Regions from separate parts of the Lysinibacillus sp. NPDC093197 genome, predicted to be linked through region 2. Evidence: a T-box and tRNA genes for the amino acid it is inferred to sense, from the RefSeq annotation. Region 2 holds a T-box; the other holds one or more tRNA genes.

Evidence for each region. A T-box is a leader RNA that pairs with one kind of tRNA and senses whether it is charged. The one in region 2 lies ahead of ileS (isoleucine--tRNA ligase), so its partner is inferred to be a tRNA-Ile.
Region 1: it encodes a tRNA-Ile, which carries the amino acid that the T-box ahead of ileS (isoleucine--tRNA ligase) is inferred to sense. The anticodon was not compared.

What each region holds. Positions count from the first base shown of each region.
Region 1 is NZ_JBIVOH010000003.1:491,115-495,537, reverse strand. It holds partial or broken rRNA gene rrf (5S ribosomal RNA) at 1-83, shown strand, start outside; tRNA gene ACIP9G_RS12355 (tRNA-Val) at 98-173, shown strand; tRNA gene ACIP9G_RS12350 (tRNA-Met) at 199-273, shown strand; tRNA gene ACIP9G_RS12345 (tRNA-Asp) at 280-352, shown strand; tRNA gene ACIP9G_RS12340 (tRNA-Thr) at 362-437, shown strand; tRNA gene ACIP9G_RS12335 (tRNA-Tyr) at 444-527, shown strand; tRNA gene ACIP9G_RS12330 (tRNA-Trp) at 540-613, shown strand; tRNA gene ACIP9G_RS12325 (tRNA-His) at 651-726, shown strand; tRNA gene ACIP9G_RS12320 (tRNA-Gln) at 738-812, shown strand; tRNA gene ACIP9G_RS12315 (tRNA-Lys) at 830-902, shown strand; tRNA gene ACIP9G_RS12310 (tRNA-Leu) at 911-992, shown strand; tRNA gene ACIP9G_RS12305 (tRNA-Gly) at 1,042-1,116, shown strand; tRNA gene ACIP9G_RS12300 (tRNA-Leu) at 1,122-1,210, shown strand; tRNA gene ACIP9G_RS12295 (tRNA-Arg) at 1,226-1,302, shown strand; tRNA gene ACIP9G_RS12290 (tRNA-Pro) at 1,326-1,399, shown strand; tRNA gene ACIP9G_RS12285 (tRNA-Ala) at 1,415-1,490, shown strand; tRNA gene ACIP9G_RS12280 (tRNA-Ser) at 1,502-1,594, shown strand; tRNA gene ACIP9G_RS12275 (tRNA-Phe) at 1,607-1,679, shown strand; tRNA gene ACIP9G_RS12270 (tRNA-Gly) at 1,689-1,762, shown strand; tRNA gene ACIP9G_RS12265 (tRNA-Ile) at 1,767-1,840, shown strand; tRNA gene ACIP9G_RS12260 (tRNA-Asn) at 1,853-1,929, shown strand; tRNA gene ACIP9G_RS12255 (tRNA-Glu) at 1,931-2,002, shown strand; gene ACIP9G_RS12250 (nitric oxide synthase oxygenase) at 2,223-3,269, shown strand; gene ACIP9G_RS12245 (CynX/NimT family MFS transporter) at 3,309-4,423, opposite strand, start outside.
Region 2 is NZ_JBIVOH010000001.1:90,383-101,698, reverse strand. It holds gene ileS (isoleucine--tRNA ligase) at 1-2,250, opposite strand, end outside; T-box leader at 2,306-2,544, opposite strand; gene ACIP9G_RS00545 (DUF2785 domain-containing protein) at 2,581-3,429, opposite strand; gene ACIP9G_RS00540 (hypothetical protein) at 3,463-3,867, opposite strand; gene ACIP9G_RS00535 (DUF3221 domain-containing protein) at 3,968-4,915, opposite strand; gene ACIP9G_RS00530 (sigma-70 family RNA polymerase sigma factor) at 4,908-5,423, opposite strand; gene ACIP9G_RS00525 (Lrp/AsnC family transcriptional regulator) at 5,490-5,933, opposite strand; gene ACIP9G_RS00520 (DJ-1/PfpI family protein) at 6,075-6,659, shown strand; gene ACIP9G_RS00515 (MFS transporter) at 6,724-7,968, opposite strand; gene ACIP9G_RS00510 (DoxX family protein) at 8,318-8,689, opposite strand; gene ACIP9G_RS00505 (MarR family transcriptional regulator) at 9,161-9,634, opposite strand; gene acnA (aconitate hydratase AcnA) at 9,789-11,316, opposite strand, start outside.

The DNA.
Region 1 (4,423 bases), on a different contig from region 2:
CCCATACCGAACACGGAAGTTAAGCTCTTTAGCGCCGATGGTAGTTGGGGGCTTCCCCCTGTGAGAGTAGGACGTCGCTTCGCTTGTTTTTTTACGTGGAGGATTAGCTCAGCTGGGAGAGCATCTGCCTTACAAGCAGAGGGTCGGCGGTTCGAGCCCGTCATCCTCCACCATTTTATAAACTTAAAGTAATATTGTCGCGGGGTGGAGCAGTGGTAGCTCGTCGGGCTCATAACCCGAAGGTCACAGGTTCAAATCCTGTCCCCGCAACCAAATTATGGTCCCGTGGTGTAGCGGTTAACATGCCTGCCTGTCACGCAGGAGATCGCCGGTTCGATCCCGGTCGGGACCGTCTTTATTTGCCGGTGTAGCTCAGTTGGTAGAGCAACTGACTTGTAATCAGTAGGTCGTGGGTTCGACTCCTATCGCCGGCACCAGCCCTTGGAGGGGTAGCGAAGTGGCTAAACGCGGCGGACTGTAAATCCGCTCCTTAGGGTTCGGCGGTTCGAATCCGTCCCCCTCCACCAGTTTTATTTAATAGGGGCATAGTTCAACGGTAGAATAGAGGTCTCCAAAACCTTTGGTGTGGGTTCGATTCCTACTGCCCCTGCCAATTTTTTTTAGATTAAACTACTGTTATAGTTCATATGGCGGTTGTGGCGAAGTGGTTAACGCACCGGATTGTGGTTCCGGCATTCGTGGGTTCGATTCCCATCAGTCGCCCCATATAATAATATTGGGGTATAGCCAAGCGGTAAGGCAACGGATTTTGATTCCGTCATGCCCTGGTTCGAATCCAGGTACCCCAGCCATTTTTTATTCATAATATGAGCCATTAGCTCAGTTGGTAGAGCATCTGACTTTTAATCAGAGGGTCGAAGGTTCGAGTCCTTCATGGCTCATCATATTTGCGGGTGTGGCGGAATTGGCAGACGCACTAGACTTAGGATCTAGCGCCGCAAGGCGTGGGGGTTCGACTCCCTTCACCCGCATCATTTATTTTAATTACATAATTGCCAGGATAAATAATCTTATGCACATGCGGAAGTAGTTCAGTGGTAGAACACCACCTTGCCAAGGTGGGGGTCGCGAGTTCGAACCTCGTCTTCCGCTCCAAATGTGCCGGGGTGGCGGAACTGGCAGACGCACAGGACTTAAAATCCTGCGGTAGGTGACTACCGTGCCGGTTCGATTCCGGCCCTCGGCACCATTTTTTTTATATTAAGCGCCCGTAGCTCAATTGGATAGAGCGTCTGACTACGGATCAGAAGGTTGTGGGTTCGACTCCTGCCGGGCGCGCCATAAAAAGATAAGATAGACAGTAACGGAATGTAGCTCAGCTTGGTAGAGCACTTGGTTTGGGACCAAGGGGTCGTAGGTTCGAATCCTGTCATTCCGATCATCTTTTAAAATTGGGGCCTTAGCTCAGCTGGGAGAGCGCCTGCCTTGCACGCAGGAGGTCAGCGGTTCGATCCCGCTAGGCTCCACCATATTTATTTCCGGAGGTATACCCAAGTCTGGCTGAAGGGATCGGTCTTGAAAACCGACAGGCGGGTAACACCGCGCGGGGGTTCGAATCCCTCTACCTCCTCCATTTTCTTTATTCGGGTCAGTAGCTCAGTTGGTAGAGCATTAGATTGAAGCTCTAAGTGTCGGCGGTTCGATTCCGTCCTGACCCATCTTTTTTTGCGGGTGTAGTTTAATGGTAAAACCTCAGCCTTCCAAGCTGATGTCGTGAGTTCGATTCTCATCACCCGCTCCAAAGAGGGCCTATAGCTCAGCTGGTTAGAGCGCACGCCTGATAAGCGTGAGGTCGATGGTTCGAGTCCATTTAGGCCCATATAGAAATTATTCCGAAGTAGCTCAGTTGGTAGTAGCACCTGACTGTTAATCAGGTTGTCGCAGGTTCGAGTCCTGCCTTCGGAGCCATGGCCCCTTGGTCAAGCGGTTAAGACACCGCCCTTTCACGGCGGTAACACGGGTTCGAATCCCGTAGGGGTCATCTAGTAAAGCATGTAGCATAGCGTTGCTACATGCTTTTTCTTTGTATTTTTTCGAGTTATTTACTTAGTTCTTATAAAATTTTGATGAAGAATTTTCGACTGTCGGTATAAATTTGAACAAAGTATTTCATATATAAAAGATGTATGTTTTCTGATGGATTTTTTCGTGGTGAATTTATTTCTATTCATCTAATATGAGGTTAGATGGAGGAAAACGACATGAAACTACAAGAGATACAACGTTTTTTAACACTTTATCAAATGGAACAAAATGAGTCTGCACAATGGCTAACAAATAGATTACAGCAAGTTGAAAAAGAGGGAGTATATATTCCTTCAACAGAGGAGCTTACTTTTGGTGCACGAGTAGCCTGGCGTAATAGTAATAAATGTATCGGAAGATTATTTTGGCACTCACTGCATGTTGAGGATGCACGCGATGTTTTACATGAGCAAGGCATATTTGAGAAGTTGCTACATCATATTCGGTATGCGACAAATGGCGGTAAAATTCGCCCAACGATAACGGTATTTGCATCTGAAAGAGTAAAGATTTGGAATCATCAGCTTATACGTTACGCAGGCTATGAGACGGAAGCTGGTATCGTTGGTGATCCACATTCTGTGCCATTTACAAAAGTATGCGAATCACTAGGTTGGCAGGGTGAAGGAACAGCATTTGATGTACTACCACTCGTTATACAGGTGGATAACCGTAAACCTCAATTATTTACAATTCCACGTGAAGATGTATTGGAAGTTGCAATTCGCCATCCTGAGCATCCGCAGGTGGAGAAACTAGCGTTGAAATGGTATGCAGTGCCGATTATTTCAAGCATGCGCTTTCAAATGGCAGGTATTGATTTTCAGGCAGCTCCATTTAATGGTTGGTATATGGGAACAGAAATTGGGGCACGCAATTTAGCTGATCATGATCGTTATGATATGTTACCGAAGATCGCTGAAATTTTTGGTCTCGATACAACAAAGCAGGCATCGCTTTGGCGTGATCGTGCATTAGTTGAATTAAATATTGCTGTTCTGCATTCCTTTAAAGAAGATGGTGTAAGTATAGTCGATCATCATACTGCTGCACAGCAATTTAAGCTATTTGAAGAGGCTGAGCAGAAGGCAGGCCGTGACTTAACAGGCAACTGGACTTGGTTGATTCCACCGTTATCTCCTGCAACGACACATATTTTTCATAAGCCTTATGTCAATGTTTATAATACACCAAATTATTTTTATCAGAAACCGCATTACTAAATGTAAAGAGGCAGCTCATAGTATGATGAGCTGCCTTTTTTAATTTATATATTCATTTCTAGAAGCTCTAAACGAACAGAAGAATAGTAATGCCGCAACGACAACAAATAGCCATCCAGCTGTATCCCAGCCGCCAAATAAATCATGTAAGTAACCAAATAAAATAGGACCTACTGCGGCTAATAAATAGCCTAATGATTGTGCAAAGCCAGATAAATCAGCTGCCTCAAATGCCGTATGTGTACGAAGTGTAAAGAACATCATTGCAAGAGAAAATGAAGCACCACCTGCTAAACCTAGCAATATCATCCACAGTACAGCAAGACTAGTCCATTCCATGACAAGGCCAGTAAAGCCGATGAAATAAAAGGCAGTAAACATTAAAACGAGGGGTCGCTGTGATGTCATTTTACTAGCGATAATTGGTACAGCTAAAGCCATAGGTACTTGTGAAATTTGCATGATGGAAAACATCCAACCTGCACGATCTGCGGCTATTCCTTGTGCAATATAGATTTCTGGAATCCAAGCTGCAGTTGTATAAAATAATAATGATTGAAAGCCCATCGCGCCCGTGACTGCCCAAGTAACTGGTGATTTCCACAATGGTATACGTGCTTTCGTAGTGGCTACAGTTGGTTCAGGCTTATTAAATTTTAATTGTGGAATCCAAATCAAAATCGTCACTACGACAAGAGCTAGAGCGATTGCAAGTGCACCTTGCCAGCCAAGAGAAGCATTGGCTATGGGATAACTAATACCAGCGCCAATTCCAGCGGTTAAGTTCATGGACATTGTGAAAAATGCCATCAGTAATCCAACATGATAAGGGAATTTCATTTTAAGTAGCCCTGGAATAAGGACGTTACCAAATGAAATAGCTACACCTATTATCATTGTACCAAATACGAGTAATCCTGTTGTTCCAAGTGAACGCAGCACAATTCCTAGTGCTAATAAAATCGTTGATATAAATAGTGTTAATTCCAGACCCAGTTTTCTTGCTATTACTGGGGCAATAGGTGACACTAGCGCGAATGCAAGCAATGGAATGGTTGTTAGAAAGCCTGCAAGTACGTTAGATATACCGAGATCCTCACGAATGAAGGAAATAATTGGTCCTACAACCGTTAATGGCATACGTAATGTCGAAG
Region 2 (11,316 bases):
AAGCAGTTTACTTACAGTTGTCAGCACTTCGTACAATGTACTGAAGGCACCACGTTTATCGTCTGATAAACCGTTTGCCCAAAAACGAGTGCGTGACCGACGTATATACCAATTGCTTAGCTCTTCAACAAGTTTGCCAATTTCCCTTGTAGCTTGTGTCATTTGAAAATCATCCATATATTTTGTCACAAGCTGAATCGTATGGTGTAACCGGGATTTTATCCAATTATCTAATTTCGTCCGTTTACCAGTTTTTTTAGCATCGTATTGAAAGCCATCTATATCCGCATACAACTGATAAAATTTAAATGTATTATCGAATGTATCAACGAGTTTGGACTTTGCCTCCATCACAATTTTCTTAGAAAACCGCTTCGAATTCCAAGGTGAACTATCCACTAAAAATGCCCATCGTAAAGCATCCGCACCATACTGTTGGATTAATTCAACTGGCTCTAATGCATTGCCTTTACTTTTCGACATTTTTTGTCCGTGCTCATCTAATACATGGCCTAAGGACAACACATTTTTGTATGGCGCTTTCTCTGTAAATAATGTGGATACTGCTAATAAACTGTAGAAAAAACCGCGTGTCTGGTCGATGCCTTCTATGACAACATCTGCAGGAAATTGATTGGAAAATGCATCAACATTATCAAATGGATAATGATGCTGAGCGAACGGCATTGAGCCACTATCGAACCATACATCAATCACTTCAGGTGTACGTTGCATATCCCCTTGACATGATGGACAACTACAAATTACGTCATCGATATATGGTTTGTGCAGTTCCATGTTTTCGTCCAATGCTTCTTTTGCTAGTTTATTTAGCGCAGCAATACTATTTGGCGCTTCTTCATGACCACATGTCTCACAAATCCATATATTTAACGGTGTACCCCAGTAGCGATTTCTGCTAATGTTCCAGTCTACGATGTTTTCTAAGAAATTGCCAAAACGTCCGTGTTTAATATGGTCAGGATACCATGTTACTTGTTCATTATTTTGTAGTATTTGATCTTTTAATGCCGACATTTTGATAAACCAGCTATCTGTTGCATAGTAAAGTAGCGGTGAATCACAGCGCCAGCAATAAGGATAGCTATGTTCATATTTTTCTTTAGCAAACAGCAGCCCTTTTTCCGCAAGCATTTTGATGATATCGACATCGCAGTCTTTGACGAACTTACCTGTAAGCTCCGGCACTTCTTCTGTATAGCAACCTTTGACATCCACCACATTGACAAAAGAAAGCTGATGTTGTTGCACAGTTTTATAGTCATCTTCGCCATATGCCGGAGCAGTATGCACAATGCCCGTTCCACTTTGATCCGTAACATAGTCTGCTAATACGACAACATGGCCTTTTTCAACTGTTACATATGAAAATGGCGGTTGATAGGCAACACCTGCAAAGTCTTGACCTAAATGCTCACTTAACACTTCAACAGGTGCAGAAAATACTTTATCAACAAGTGTTTTAGCAAGGATATAAATGGTATTGTCATGTTTTACCCTTACGTATGTGATATGTGGATTCATGGCCAACGCTACATTGGCAGGCAATGTCCATGGCGTCGTCGTCCAACCAAGAAAATATTCGTCCTTGTCTTTTCGTTTAAACATCGCTGTTACCGATAAATCTTTTACATCCTTATAACCTTGTGCTACTTCATGAGAGCTTAAAGACGTTTGGCAACTTGGGCAATAAGGGGACACACGATGCCCTTTATATAAAAGCCTTTCCTGATGCACATGACTTAAAATATGCCATACAGATTCTATATACTCATTACTTAACGTTAGATAAGGATCATCCAAGTCAATCCAATAGCCTAATTGTTCGGTAAACGTACGCCATTTCTTTTCGTACGTAAAAACACTACCTTTACATTCCTTAATAAATTGTTCTACACCATAGTTTTCAATTTCTTGTTTACCGGATATCCCTAATTTTTTCTCCACACCTAATTCTACAGGTAACCCATGTGTATCCCAACCAGCTTTTCGTTCAACGTAGAAACCTTGCATTGTTTTATAACGTGCCACCACATCTTTAATCGTTCTGCCAAAAGCGTGACCGACGTGTGGTAAGCCATTTGCTGTAGGTGGTCCTTCGTAAAATACAAAGGGCTTACTAACAGAACGATTTTTAACGGATGCTTGAAACGTTCTCTCTTCCTCCCATATTTTACGAACTCTTTTTTCTCTCTCTACAGTTGTCTCTTTGTTTTTTTCGACTTGCATGCAATCTCCTCCTATACAGTAGTGTATAAAAGGCATACAAAAAACCCCGTCCCAAGTAAGGGACGGGGTTAACCGCGAATACCACCCTAATTCTATTGAAAACCGCTCAATAGCACTCAGCAACGTACAATCATACGTGTTCTTTTTAACGGTAGACACCCGAATTAGCTTACTCATTTCAGCTAATCTTCTCAGAGAGGATCTTCATGAAACATTTGCACACCGACTTCCACCATACTGTCGGCTCTCTGTAGAACAAAATGCAACATTACTCTTTCTCATCAACGAATTTGTATGCTTTTATTGTCACTCATCTTAACAAACTGCCATTTACTTGTCAATATTCAGACAATCTACGACGCTTTGATGAAGTACCGCATATTGAGGATTGTCAGTTGTTTTAATATAAAAACTTTTTAATAATGTTTTCCAGTTAAATCGTACTATTCGATAGTGCTGTACATCAAGCTGTTCCTTTTGAGCAGCCAACGTTGCCATCGTTTCATTTAATAATGCGATAACTTCTTGCTGCTGCAAACCTTGTTCCAGCATTGTGAAAATAGGTACTAATAGCCTTTCATCCTCATCATGAATGAATGCATAATTTGTTTGCAACATCATGTTCCATAAAGGACGTAAAATATCCATAAAAGAAGCTTTCTTGAATTTCGGGCTTTTCACTAATTCATCTACAGCGTCTGACGCATGTGCCACACTATGAGCCCACCCTTTTACAGGTATATAGCCTCTTACATCTTTTTCAGCCAATAAATAAGTGCTGAACCTATTTGTCAGTTCCTCGATTTTGTGCACTTCTATAAAATCAGCTTCATTATCTTTTGCTAATATTAGTGCGATTAGTAACAAAGTAAACGTTCTAGTAAAAACTGAATCTGAATTATCTTCTCCAATGCCTTCACATAATAAAACAGTTAAACAGTAGTCCAACGTGTCGCTTAATATAGCATGATCTAATAAATTTCTTTCTAAAATCATTGTATAGAAGGAACCGTAGATTAAACCGTCTCGCAGTTCGCTATCTACCGAACCAATATGTGCAAGCATTGACTGAATGAGTATTTGTTGATCTGCTTGTTGCCAGGCATTACTGTCATTTAGGAATGCTTGAAGTTCACGTTTCAAATCAACTTCACTTAATAATTTTTCATGTAATATCATATGTAATCATTTCTCCTTTTGTTTTCAACTTCTTTAGTCTTGATTTAAATGCCATAATTTTTCCAATGAGATGTCCGCTAATTTATAGCCATACTTCTCAACTAGCAAACGATCAATAGCGATTTCTGGTTGCTCGATATAAAATTTTGTTATTACATCACAATGCGCAAGTACTAAATGCTCTGTTAATTGCTTTGCCAAATCCGCTAATGGCTCAATATACTCGTCTTGGACATTTTTCTCAGAAAAAATACTTACTGATACATAATTAGTTCGTAGTTCGTCTTCATCAATGATAAAATCAGCTGTATCCAATTCTTCCACAGCAGCCTTTCTTCTTTCATCCACGATAACCAAGCTGTAATGGACTCGTTGAATACGTATTGTCCAGGCTTCTAAATCTGTTAACCTTAATGTCCGTTCGAAATAATCAATCAATGATAAAGCTCCTTTTTCATTTTTATACAGTAACTTACAATAATTGTACCTTAATCCAAATGAAAAAACAGCTTATACTTGTAAGCTGTTTTAGGGGTTCCTATTCTGAAATTTCGATTTCATCCAAATTCGCAACAAAATCGTATTGATTTAATTGTGTTTGTAAACTATAGGTGACATTGACGTTTTGACCGATTGTAATTTTCTGTTGTACCTCAAGAAGAGGAAACCATACGCCATTTGTATGCTTGTTAATCATTTCTTCATTTGATAATCGGCCAATCTCCTCTTGTAATGCACCTGTAACAACTAAAAATCGGTCTTCCTCCATAGCAACAACTGTCCCATATTTGTATTGTGTAGACATGTTAGGTTTAGACACGTTGTATTTGTTTTCTAAATAAGCAATTTGTTGGCCATATTTAGCAGTGAAATAATCCATCGCTTCTTTTTTCACTGCAAAGTAAGCATGCAATTGGTAACTATTTTCGTATTTTCGGTAATATTCCTTCATTAGTTCTGCTTGGGCAAACCATTTAAGTGCATTTGCTTTGTAATATTTATCGAAAAATTCATCTAATGTTAGATTGAGCCTTGTTAAACCGTCTTTAAATACTGCACTCTCTTTATATGACTTTACTAATTTTTCTCTTTCCGCTTGCATCTGTTTAGCAATTGCCTTTTCGCTAAATTTGATGTTTTTACTTTCTGCATAGACATAATAAGCATCCAATTCGAATAATGTTTGAAAAGTCATATTAATAGATTCTTGGCTTTCATTTGCATCAATTGCTTCTTGAAGAACCATATCATATATTTTTTCATCTAATATTGGTACAGCATTTGCAGATAACTTGTCCACGTTGTTGACTTGTGCATATACAAATAAGCCTATACATACTGTCAGAATCAAGGTAAACATACTATACTGCCACCGTCTAGATTGTTTGGGTATTGCGCGTTGTTCTATCTTCCCCACTACATTTGTCATGACACGATTTTTACTAGCTTGTAAGTCTTTTAAAGCTTCTACTTCGTATTTACTCATGTAGCAACACCTCCCATTCAATATGCTGTAGCTTTGGCTTTAATAATTCACGTCCCCTACGTAGCCTTGTTTTCACTGTACTTTCAGGAATACTTAGAAGCTTGCCAATCTCCGCAATGGGCATTTCCTCAAAGTAAAAGTAACTGAGTACCTCCCGTTGCTTTAATGGTAGTGCGAATATGGCAGTTTCAATTAATGTTTGCTCATCTTGCTGTACGAGCATGTCCCTTTTCTCAATCGTTTGCTTAGCGAAAATTTTCTGTTGCACTTGTACTTTTCGATAGCTCCAACTGCGTAAATAATCTTTACTTTTGTTAATGACAAGCCTCGATAAATACGCCTTTAGCTCTCCGCGCTCTTCATATTCATGTTGATTGTCGTAAAACTTAATAAAGACATCTTGTACAATATCCTCTGCTTCCTGTAAATCTTTTACATAATAATAAGCAAGACGAATAAGTCGTTCCGTATGTAGCTCCATTATTTCTTCTAGTTCCTTTACTAGCAACGTCTCGCCTCCCTTCTCTACCTTATAAACGGTGCTCAAGATACAAAGGTTTGTTTTTAAAGGAAATTATTGTTGGTTTCCATCGAAATAAGGAAGAATCATTGATTTTTCATTGGAAGACAGCACAATATTTGTAGAAGGTGTACCGTATGGCATTGCCTCATCAATAAACTGTTCTAGTGTTTCAACTGAGTATGTTGCAAGTTTGACAATATAGCTAATTTCGCCAGCTACCCGATAACACTCAAGGACATCTGGATGGGCATTACAAAAATTTGAAAGACTTTTACAATCGATTGACTTAAACAAAATAATAGCCTGAATAGATCGATCCATTTTCTTTAAGTTCACTTTCGTTGTATAACCTTCGATACTCCCTTGCTCTTCTAGCTTTTTAACACGTTCTATTACAGCTGGAGATGACAAATGAACGTTTTTCGCTAATTCTTTCATTGAAATTTTTGCATTTAACTGTAATTGGCGCAAAATTTCCGTATCAATTTTATCCATTAGAATCCACCTTTTTTTATAAATTGATTTTCTAAAAATTCCTTTGAATATTAAGAAAATACTCTTATTTACATTATATAGTGTATGTAATTAAATCACTTCATTTATTACAATTAAATCTATAAAGGAGGCATAAACTATATGAAAAAAATATTATTACTATTAGCAAATGGCTTTGAGGCTGTAGAAGCAAGTGTCTTTACAGATGTGCTAGGCTGGAATAAATGGGAGGGCGATGGTACAACAGAAGTCGTTACTGTTGGATTACATAAACAGCTACAATGTACATGGAATTTTCAGGTCACACCAGAAAAATTGCTACATGAAATTGCACTAGAGGATTTTGATGCGCTTGCGATTCCTGGAGGCTTTGAGGAAGCGGGTTTTTATGAGGATGCTTTTAGTGAAGAATTCCAGCGAGTTATTCGTCACTTTAACGATTTTAAAAAACCAATTGCGACTATATGTGTAGCTTCTCTTGCTCTAGGACATTGTGGCATATTACAAAATAAAAAGGCGACAACCTACAATCATCCAACAAGTAAACGATTAGAGCAGCTCCGTTCTTATGGAGTAAATATTGTCAACGAACGAATTGTACACACAGAACACATTATTACATCATCGAACCCAGGCACTGCTTTCGATGTTGCCTTTGGTTTGCTTGAAATGCTAACAACATCTGAAAATACACTGAGAGTAAAAGATTTAATGGGATTTAACTAACACAAAAGGGTTTCAGAGCGCTCTGAAACCCTTTTTTAAGAAGCTTACTTTTGTTTATTAGGCTTTACCCCATCGATAGTTTTTCAAGCTTGCTTTTATACAATACGACTATTGCTGCTGTAATAAGGACCATCCCCATAAAAGCAGGAGCTGTATGGCCAAGTAATACATAGATTTGACCTCCAATGATTGGTCCAATTATTCTTGCTAAAGCTTGAATTGATTGGCTTGCTCCTTGAATTCTGCCTTGCTCACTCGAATCGACTGACTTCGAGAGCATTCCATTGAAAGAAGGTCCAAAAATCGAATCGCCAAATCCAAATAGAAACATTCCAGCGATTAAAAGAGGATAAAAGGTAAATAAAGCCGATGCTGCAATGAGACTGTAGCCTACAATCTCCGATAACATTCCTACAATTGCAATCTGTTGATCACTAAATCTTTTCAATAGCTTTGGCATTATGAAGCCTTGTGAAATGATGTCTTGCAAGCCCATAATTGAAAACATAAGCCCTATTAGCGCAGGCTTCCAACTGAAAGTATCCATTGTAAATTGTGAAAAAATTGCTTGTAACGATCCGTTCGGTATCCAAAGTAAAAATGCTGAGACAAGTAGTCTGTTTAAGTTTTTTATAGAAAGTACATTTGCAAGCTGGATAAATGGATTTAATCTAGAAAAGGTAATCTCTTTTAATCTATTTTTCTTGTTCAAGCTTTCAGGCATAAAAAAGAATCCGTAAACAACATTCAATAAAGTTATAATTGCGCCAAAGTACATCGGTGCAGCATAATCAAACTTGGCAAGTAATCCCCCCAACGTTGGACCAATGATGGTACCAACACCTACAACGGCACTAACCCATCCAAAGTATTTGGTTCTCTGCTCTGGAGGAATGATGTCTGCAAAATATGCGAAGATTGTACTAATACTTCCTCCTGTTATCCCTTCTATTATACGCCCAACAAATAGTACCCATAGAGCGCCACCTATGCCAAAAACGAAGTAGCCCATTGCGGAACCTAAAAGGCATAATAGAAGCAATGGACGGCGACCATATTTGTCACTTAAAGCGCCAAGTGCAGGGGCTGTGAAAAATACGCAAACTGCATATACAGAGGTCAGCAATGTCACAACTACTGCTTGTTCTCCTTGACTACTCGTATATGGCTGCACTAAAAATGGAACGATAGGTATTATAATACTGAAGCCTATTCCGCAAAGAAACACCGAGATAAGGCCGAATATTAATGCGTGTTTATCTATGGTTTGTTCTGTACTTCTTTCATTGTGTGATTTAAAGTTTGACATGTGAATTCTCTCCTTGAACGTTATTATTTTATTTCCTAGGAAACAAAATAATAACACCGTTTTGTTTCTTAGTCAACAAAAACCGAGAAAAAGAAATGCAAGACCAACTGGAATAGAGGGCTTCTCTATTTACGCTATATAATTCTTATTGTTTTAAAAAAACCTATTCTAATAATATCAATCTCGAAAAAAATCCCCCTAAAATGGCAACCAAAAAATGCAGACCGATTTAACTTTGGACGGACTGCATTTAGTATTATCTTTCATATTTAATTTTCTACTACCTGTTCTTAATTTAATGATTCCTTTAAATCAAGAACCAGAACCGTTTCATTTCTATTGCTTATTATTAAAAACCAGGAAAATTTAAAAGTGCAGAAATGTTGTTGATAAATAAGAAAATTGCCATTACACCTATTACTATAATCATTAGCATATTTTTAAATGAATCTTTAATGCGTACTTGTGCTAAAACACCGCAGATTGCTGTACATGTAATTAGAAGCGCTCCTACTGCAAGCCAACTAGCATCCCAATAACCGATAATTAGAGCGACTGCTGAAATGAGTTCGATGACACCTGTGATTACTCGAAACCATTGTGGTAATCTCAATTTATTAAATTCTTCAATAGGTGTTTTAGCACCCCTCAACTTCCCGAAACTTGCCATAAAAAACATAAGCATCAATAAGGTCTGAAAAATAATCGATACAATATTCATGTTCAAACTCCCCTTTTCCCTCAATTTAATATTATTTTGCTTTGTTAGAAACACTGATCCAATCGGAGAATGATCATCTTCATTGCATTAGTTTCTAATAATTTTGGACAACTCGATTATCATTTCACTCCTTTAAATGTTGTAGCCATATCATAATGTTCACTTATAAGGTAGAAACCTCTTCCATTAGGACCTTACAATCTGTTGCGGTTCGTTAAGTTTTTAAATTCCTTCACTACATTGAGAAAAGTAATTCGTCTTAATACTGTTGGCGATTGTATCCAGTGTAACTTAGCATATCGCTACCTTTAATATAGAGCTGCGTTGAACTAAATCCGGACTTAACACTTTTTTTGTTTCCTAAGAAATAAAATAATAACATATTTTTGTTTCCTGTTCAACAATAAAATAATCATAATAAAAAGCAACCTTTTTCTTGATAGAATGAGGCTACTTTTTTGTAATCCGAACTTATTCCTGCTTCAAATCTTTATCTTGTTTCTTTATTTCTGCATCCAAATGCGCCCGATACTTTTCTACAAAGCTAAGCATACTATCTAATTGAGCATCAGTTATCTGGTCAAAGACGATTTTATCACGCTCTCGAAACTCTTTATGGAGCTCCTCATGGATATTAAAAATTACTTTTCCTTGTTCAGTAAGTTTAAAATAGATTTCTTTTTTGTTATCCGCCTTTTGATAGCTTTCAATAAGGCCCTTTTTTATAAGTTTCTTCGTTAATTTACTAATGGCACCGCGCGTCATGTAAAAGAACTCCGCAAGTTTAGTTACATTGGAATCTACATTTTTTTCAATGTATTCGATGCAATGTACCTCTGAAGGTGTATGCCCTTTAAGGCTTTCTTCCATCTTATCTTTATTAAGCCAAACCATTTTGTTATATAAGTCCCGAAATCCCATTATAATTTGTTCTTCTTTGTTCATGGTCAGCCGCCCTCCTACTCGTTGGTGCATTAACAATATTATAGTAAATTTTTGTTTCTACTTCAACAATATTAGAGAGCACTTTAACATCGGTGTTCCGCCAATGCCGCAAAAAAAAAACCGACCTCCTAAGAGATCGGTTTTGATAAAATAATTATTCAGCAGCTTTCGCGCGAAGAACCATTTGTAGGATACCACCGTGACGGTAGTAGTCTACTTCTACTTCTGAGTCGAAACGAGCTAAAGCTTGGAAAGTTTTAACTGTACCGTCTTCAGATTTAGCAGTAACTGTTAAGATATCACGTGGTTTTACGTTGTCAGTAATGTTTACAGAGATTTCTTCTTTACCAGTTAAACCTAGAGAATCAGCAGATTCACCGTTTAAGTATTGTAAAGGAAGAACACCCATCATTACTAAGTTAGAACGGTGGATACGCTCGTAAGATTGTGCGATAACAGTTTTCACGCCAAGTAGGAATGTACCTTTCGCAGCCCAGTCACGAGAAGAACCCATACCGTAGTCATTACCAGCAAGTACGACTAAGCCAGTACCTTGCTCTTGGTATTTCATACATGCGTCATAGATGTACTCTACGTCGCCTGTTGGCCAGTAAGTAGTGAATCCACCTTCTGTACCAGGAGCTACTTGGTTACGGATACGGATGTTTGCAAATGTACCACGCATCATAACTTCGTGGTTACCACGACGAGAACCATATGAGTTGAAGTCACGGATTGCAACACCGTTTTCGATTAAATATTTACCTGCAGGTGTATCTTTACCGATTGCACCAGCTGGAGAAATATGGTCAGTTGTAATTGAGTCACCGAACTTCGCCATAATGCGTAAGCCGTCTAAGCCTTTGATAGCTTCTGGCTCTTTAGCAAGACCTTGGAAGAATGGTGGGTTTTGAATGTAAGTTGATTTGTCATCAAATGTGTATAGAGACTCAGTTGATGTTTCAATTTCATTCCATTTTTCGTTCGCTGTGAATACAGTTTCGTATTCTTTTTGGAATAATTCACGGTTAACTACAGTACCTAATACTGCGTTAACTTCTTCAGTTGCAGGCCAGATATCAGCGAAGTATACTTCGTTACCATCTTTGTCTTTACCGAATGAATCTTTTTGTAGGTCGATATCCACAGTACCAGCAAGTGCATAAGCAACAACAAGTGGTGGTGAAGCTAAGTAGTTAGCTTTTACAAGTGGGTGTACACGGCCTTCGAAGTTACGGTTACCAGAAAGAACAGACGTTACGAATAAGTCGTTGTCTTTGATAGCATCTTCGATTTCAGGAAGTAATGGACCTGAGTTACCGATACATGTTGTACAGCCGTAACCTACTGTGTTGAAACCGATTTGGTCAAGGTACGTTTGTAAACCTGAATCTTCAAGGTAACCAGTTACAACTTTAGAACCTGGTGCTAAAGAAGTTTTTACCCATTTAGGTACAGTTAGACCTTTTTCTACAGCTTTTTTCGCAACTAAACCAGCAGCGATTAATACGTATGGGTTAGATGTATTTGTACAAGAAGTGATTGCAGCGATTGCTACAGCACCTGTTGGGATTTCTACATCACCTTCAGCAAATTTAGCTACAGAAGTTTTTTCGAATTCAGCTTCAGTTAAACCGAAACCTTGAGTACCTTGTGGAGCCACTACTGCTTCTTTATAACGA